Regions from separate parts of the Kitasatospora griseola genome, predicted to be linked through region 2. Evidence: riboswitches for the same ligand, from Rfam matches in the RefSeq annotation. Region 2 holds a riboswitch; the other holds the start of a gene.
The links. A riboswitch is a leader RNA that binds a small molecule or an ion and turns the genes downstream of it on or off. The one in region 2 is predicted to bind glycine.
Positions count from the first base shown of each region.

Region 1 (3,398 bases), 3.5 Mb from region 2:
CGGGGAGGGGTGCAGTCCGGCGGCGACCAGACCGGCGAAGTGCGCCATGTCGACCATCAGCAGGGCGCCGACCTCGTCCGCGATGCGGCGGAACTCGGCGAAGTCCAGCTGGCGGGGGTAGGCGGACCAGCCGGCGATGATCAGCTTGGGCTGGTGCTCCTTGGCGAGGCGCTCGACCTCGGCCATGTCGACCTGGCCGGTCTTCTCGTCGACGTGGTACGCGGCCACGTTGTAGAGCTTGCCGGAGAAGTTGATCTTCATGCCGTGGGTCAGGTGACCGCCGTGGGCCAGGTTCAGGCCCAGGATGGTGTCGCCCGGCTGGATCAGCGCGAACATCGCCGCGGCGTTCGCCTGCGCGCCGGAGTGCGGCTGCACGTTGGCGTGCTCGGCGCCGAACAGCTCCTTGACCCGGTCGATGGCGATCTGCTCGACCACGTCGACGTGCTCGCAGCCGCCGTAGTAGCGGCGGCCGGGGTAGCCCTCGGCGTACTTGTTGGTGAGCACCGAGCCCTGGGCCTCCATGACCGCCACCGGGGCGAAGTTCTCGGAGGCGATCATTTCCAGGGTGGTCTGCTGGCGGTGCAGCTCGGCGTCGACCGCGGCGGCGATCTCCGGGTCGAGCGCGTGGAGGGACTGGTTGAGAACAGTCATGGGTGGACTCCCGGTCAGGCGCCGATGAGGGCGTTGTAGCCGTCGGCGTCGAGCAGCTCGTCGGTGGCCTCGACCCGGACCTTGAACAGCCAACCGCCCTCGAAGGGCTCCGAGTTGACCAGGGCCGGGTCGTCGATGACCTCCTGGTTGACCTCGGTGACCTCGCCGGTGGCGGGGGAGAAGAGGTCGCTGACCGACTTGGTGGACTCGAGCTCGCCACAGGTCTCACCAGCGGTGACGGTGTCACCCACCGCGGGGAGCTGGACGTAGACGATGTCGCCGAGGGCGTCGGCCGCGTGCGCGGTGATGCCGATCGTCGACACCCCGTCCACGGCGGCGGTCAGCCACTCGTGCTCCTTGGTGTACTGCAGGTGCGTGGGGTTGCTCATGACGTCATTCTCCAGGATCGCAAGAGGGGAGGGCGCGGCCGTCCGCTGTGCGGACGAACCGGAAAGAGCTGCTCGCGGCAGGTGAAGGGCCGACCTGGGGTCAGCGGGCGCGCTTGTAGAACGGCAGGGCGACGACCTGGACCGGCTCGGCCTTGCCGCGGACGTCCACCGCGACGGTGGCGCCCGGCTCGGCGTGCGCGGCGTCCACGTACGCGATGGCGATCGGCTTGCCCAGGGTCGGGGACGGCGAGCCGGAGGTGATCCGGCCGATCACGGCGCCCTCGGCGTCCACGACGGAGTACTCCGCACGCGGGACGCGGCGGCCCTCGGAGACCAGGCCGACCAGCTTGCGGGGCGGGTTGGCCTCGGCCGCGGCGGCGGCCTCCTCCAGCGCCTTGCGGCCGACGAACTCGCCGCCGTTGGTGGTCTTGTCGAAACGCACCACCCGGCCGAGGCCGGCGTCGAACGGGGTCAGCTCGGTGGACAGCTCGTGCCCGTACAGCGGCATGCCGGCCTCCAGGCGCAGCGTGTCGCGGCAGGACAGGCCGCACGGGACCAGGCCCTCGGCGGTGCCGGCCCCGGTCAGCGACGTCCACAGGTGCTCGGCGTCGGCCGGGGCGCAGAAGATCTCGAAGCCGTCCTCGCCGGTGTAGCCGGTGCGGGCCAGCCAGACCTGACGGTCCGCCACGGTGGCGGGCAGCAGGGCGTAGTACTTGAGGCCGGGCAGGTCGGCGTCGGTGAGCTTGGCCAGGATGCCGCCCGCCTCCGGGCCCTGGACGGCGAGCAGCGCGTAGGCGTCGCGGTCGTCGCGGACGGTGGCGTCGAAGCCGGCCGCGCGCTCGGTCAGGGCGTCCAGCACGACCTGGGCGTTGGAGGCGTTGGCGACCACCAGGTACTCGTCGTCCGCGGTGCGGTAGACGATCAGGTCGTCCAGGATGCCGCCGTCCTCGCGGCAGATCATGGTGTAGCGGGCGCGCAGCACGCCGAGGGCGGAGATGAAGCCGACCAGCGCGTGGTCGAGCAGCTCGCCGGCCTGCGGGCCGGAGACGGTGATCTCGCCCATGTGCGAGAGGTCGAACAGACCGGCCTTGGTGCGGACGGCGAGGTGCTCCTCGCGCTCGCTGCCGTAGCGCAGCGGCATGTCCCAGCCCGCGAAGTCGGTCATGGTGGCGCCGAGCGAGCGGTGCAGCGCGTCGAGCGCGGTCAGGCGGAGGGACACGACAGGACTCCCGGGATCTGGAAACGGGCAGGCTGGGGCGAATCTCCCCGTCTGTCGTCGAACCTGAGAGCTTCACCGCATCCCGGACAGGATGGCGGTTTGCACCGTGGGTGGGCGCACGGCGCGGCCGTGTCCACTTTCCAGATCTGCCTCGCCCGGGCGGTAGGGGGGCCTGAGAGATTCCGGGGAGGACTTGCTCCTTCGGCGCCGGTCGCGACCGTGGTGACGGTCGTTCCGGCTCTCCCGCGCGGGTTCGAGCGGCCGGTATGAAGTTTGGGCGGGCCCATCATGGCATGCCGCGAGCCCCTGGTGGGAGTGGGGTTCGCCGACAGTCGCCGCCGGGCGCCCGCGCACGCCGCTAACCTGATCGCAACCGTGAGTGTGGAGGGGCGAGATGGGGTTCCCGCTGGGTCAGGTTCCGGAAGGCGGGAGCTGGCCGGCCAACGAGCTGGAGCAGGTGCTGATGGCGGCCCTGGGCGATCCGGGCGCGACGCCCCGGGTGATCGAGGTGCTGGCGCGCAGCCAGGTGTGGATCCCGCTGCCGTCCGGCGCCGACCCGCAGTCCGGCGCGCTGGACCTGCCGACCCTGGAACTCGCGGGCGCGCCCTACGTGCCGGTGTACAGCTCGCAGGAGCTGTACCTGCAGCACGCGCCGGGCATCCCGTTCGCGATCGCCCCGATGTGGGAGTTCGCCCGGGGCCTGCCACTGGGCATCGGCATCGCGGTCAACCCGGAGGCGCCGGTGGGCATCCCGGTGCCGCCGGAGGGCGTCGGGGAGCTGCGGCGCGGCCCGCGCGGCGACCAGTGGGAGGCACAGGGCGTCACCGAGGGGGCCCGGGTGGCGCTCAAGGAGCCCGAGCCGCACCAGGAGCCGTTCGCCTTCCTGGCCGCCGCCACCGGGGAGCTCGCCGCCCTGCCGGGCGTGCTGACGGCCCGTCGGGCGCTGGCCCGGGTGGAGGGCGAGTCGACGCTGCTGTACATCGGCGTCCAGCTGGACCCGGTGGACCCCGCCGACCCCGGCGACGTCAACCTGGCGCTCGGCCGGGCGCTCGGAACCGCGGCGCCGAGCTGGGGCGTCCACCTGGTGCTGCTCGACCTGGTCGCCGACCCGGTGGTGGACTGGCTGCTGGGACGGGTAC
Region 1 covers NZ_CP173360.1:3,171,037-3,174,434, reverse strand. Annotated here, with positions in the region: gene glyA (serine hydroxymethyltransferase) at 1-651, opposite strand, end outside; gene gcvH (glycine cleavage system protein GcvH) at 666-1,040, opposite strand; gene gcvT (glycine cleavage system aminomethyltransferase GcvT) at 1,141-2,259, opposite strand; glycine riboswitch at 2,410-2,515, opposite strand; gene ACI1MP_RS14190 (enhanced serine sensitivity protein SseB) at 2,654-3,398, shown strand, end outside.
Region 1: another riboswitch for glycine. It lies ahead of gcvT (glycine cleavage system aminomethyltransferase GcvT); the one in region 2 lies ahead of gcvP (aminomethyl-transferring glycine dehydrogenase).

Region 2 (3,398 bases):
GGAACCGCTCCACCCGCACCCGTTCCCGCACCACCGGCACCCGGCGCTCCACCACCTCGGTGGTCACGTACTTGCGCAGCCGGGTGGTGCCGGTGTTGTGCCACTGGGTGGTGATGTCCAGGCGCTCCTCGCGGCAGGTGATCTCCAGCGCCTTCTGCCGGTCCGCCCGGGCGGCGAGCGGCTCGGCGGGCCGGGCCGCGGGCCGTTCGGTGGGCCGGGCCGCGGGCGGCTCGGGGGTCGGGTCGGGCCGAGTGAAGCCCAGGGGCGCGGGGGCCGGGCCCTGGGCCGGGCCCTGGACCGGGCCGGGGGAGGAGGCGACCTCGCCGAAGTCGCGGTCGGCCACCTGCTCCGAGTGCTCCTTCGGGGCCGGCTCCGGGGCGGGCCCGGCGGTGAACCGGACGGACGGCTCCTCGTCGCCCGAGGTGTTCAGCCCGTAGTAGCGGTACAGCTCCAGCTCCTGCTCCGGGGAGAGGTGCTGGCCCACGCCGAAGTCCGGGGACTCCTTGATCAGTGACTTGTCGTACGGGACGTGCAGCTCGTCGCCGGAGAACTCGCTGGTGGCCAGCGGGACGAAGGCGTCCCGGCCGAAGATCCCGGTCCGGACGGCCGCCCACTCCGGTTCGCCGGTGGCGTCGTCCAGGTAGACCTCGTCGACCGTGCCGATCTTGTCACCGTTCCGGTCGACCGCCTTGTGTCCGATCAGGTCGCGCGGATCGATATCGGTCTGCACGCTGTCCTCCCGCCGCTGCTCCTGGGGGACCCGTCGGGGGAGCGGCCGGAGGAGCGTGCCGGGCCGCTATTCCACACCAAAAGCCACGTAACGGACGGTGTCGCCCCGGGTGCCGCCGTCCGGGGTCGATCGCAGGGCCGTCACGGTGATCGACCAGGTCGGCGCTGGTACCCTGGGCGGCGACCGCCGAGCCCGCTCGGGAGAGTCCCGGCCCCTGATCAAGGGGGTTGCGGGACGCCGAAGGAGCAACCCCTCCCCGGAATCTCTCAGGCATCCGTACCGAGTGGGACCAGGTCACTCTGGAAAGCAGGGCAGGACCGTCGGCACCGAAGCCATCGGACGCTGCCCTCGCCGACGGTGCAAGCCGACCGGGGCACCACCCGGGCGCGCGAAGCTCTCAGGTACCGATGACAGAGGGGGAGGCTGACGGGTTCGTGCGCCCCGACGCCCCACAGCGGCCGGCCGGCGTGCGTACCACCGCCGGTCCGCGACCAGGAGGCCCGACCCCCATGAACGCCCAGCCGACGCTCAGCGACCTTGAGCAGGCCAGCCCCTTCGAGCACCGCCACATCGGCCCCGACAGCGACGCCCAGCAGAAGATGCTGGCCCAGGTCGGCTACACCTCGCTGGACGAACTGTCCGACGCGGCCGTGCCCGACGCCATCCGCAGCCTCACCGCGCTCGGCCTGCCCGCCGGCCGCAGCGAGGCCCAGGTGCTCGCCGAGCTGCGCGAGCTCGCCGGCCGCAACCAGGTCCTCACCTCGATGATCGGCCTCGGCTACTACGGCACCTTCACCCCGCCGGTCATCCTGCGCAACGTCCTCGAGAACCCCGCCTGGTACACCGCGTACACCCCGTACCAGCCGGAGATCTCGCAGGGCCGCCTGGAGGCCCTGCTCAACTTCCAGACCATGGTCGCCGACCTGACCGGCCTGGCCACCTCCGGCTCCTCGCTGCTCGACGAGGGCACCGCCGCCGCCGAGGCGATGGCCCTGGCCCGGCGCGTCACCAAGGTCAAGGGCGGCGTCTTCCTGGTCGACGCCGACACCCTGCCGCAGACCCTCGCCGTGATCCAGACCCGCGCCGAGCCGACCGGCGTCGAGGTCGTCACCGCGGACCTGTCGAACGGCATCCCCGCCGAGATCGCCGAGCGCGGCGTCTTCGGCGTGCTGATCCAGTACCCCGGCGCGTCCGGCGCGGTCCGGGAGATCGAGCCCGTCATCGAGCAGGCCCACCAGCTCGGCGCGATCGTCGCCGTCGCCGCCGACCTGCTCGCCCTCACCCTGCTGCGCTCGCCCGGCGAGCTCGGCGCCGACATCGCCTGCGGCACCTCGCAGCGCTTCGGCGTCCCGATGGGCTTCGGCGGCCCGCACGCCGGCTACCTCGCCGTCCGCGCCGAGTACGCCCGCAACCTGCCCGGCCGCCTGGTCGGCGTCTCCGTCGACGCCGACGGCAACCGCGCCTACCGGCTCGCCCTGCAGACCCGCGAGCAGCACATCCGCCGCGAGAAGGCCACCTCCAACATCTGCACCGCGCAGGTGCTGCTCGCCGTGATGGCCTCCATGTACGCCGTCTACCACGGCCCCGACGGCCTCGCCGACATCGCCCGCCGCACCCACCGCTACGCCGCCGCGCTCGCCGCCGGCCTGCGCGCGGGCGGCGTCGAGCTCGCCCACGACGCGTTCTTCGACACCGTCACCGCCGTGGTGCCGGGCCGCGCCGACGAGGTCGTGGCCGCCGCCCTGGCCGGTGGCGTGAACGTGTACCGGGTGGACGCCGACCAGGTGTCGGTCTCGTGCGACGAGACCACGACCCGTGAGCACCTGGCGGCCGTGTTCGCCGCGTTCGGCATCTCCGCGGAGATCGCCGAGGACGCCGACGCGCTGCCCGCCGCGCTGCTGCGCGAGGACGAGTACCTCACCCACCCGGTGTTCCACAGCCACCGCTCCGAGACCGCCATGCTGCGCTACCTGCGCCGCCTGTCGGACCGGGACTACGCGCTCGACCGCGGCATGATCCCGCTGGGCTCCTGCACCATGAAGCTCAACGCGACCACCGAGATGGAGCCGATCACCTGGCCCGAGTTCGGGCAGCTGCACCCGTTCGCGCCGGTCGACCAGGCCGAGGGCTTCCTGACCCTGATCCGCGGGCTGGAGCAGCAGCTCGTCGAGGTCACCGGCTACGACGCCGTGTCCATCCAGCCGAACGCCGGTTCGCAGGGCGAGCTGGCCGGCCTGCTGGCCGTCCGCGCCTACCACCGCGCGAACGGCGACACCCAGCGCGACGTCTGCCTGATCCCGTCGTCCGCGCACGGCACCAACGCGGCCTCGGCGGCGATGGCCGGCATGCGGGTCGTCGTCGTCAAGACGCTGACCGACGGCGACGTGGACGTCGAGGACCTCAAGGCCAAGATCGAGCAGCACCGCGAGCAGCTGGCCGTGCTGATGGTCACCTACCCGTCCACCCACGGCGTGTTCGAGACCCAGATCACCGACATCTGCGCGCTCGTCCACGAGGCCGGCGGCCAGGTGTACGTCGACGGCGCCAACCTGAACGCGCTGGTCGGCCTGGCCAAGCCCGGCAAGTTCGGCGCGGACGTCTCGCACCTGAACCTGCACAAGACCTTCTGCATCCCGCACGGCGGCGGCGGCCCCGGCGTCGGCCCGGT
Region 2 covers NZ_CP173360.1:6,622,707-6,626,104, forward strand. Annotated here, with positions in the region: gene ACI1MP_RS29990 (DUF2382 domain-containing protein) at 1-730, opposite strand, end outside; glycine riboswitch at 918-1,022, shown strand; gene gcvP (aminomethyl-transferring glycine dehydrogenase) at 1,240-3,398, shown strand, end outside.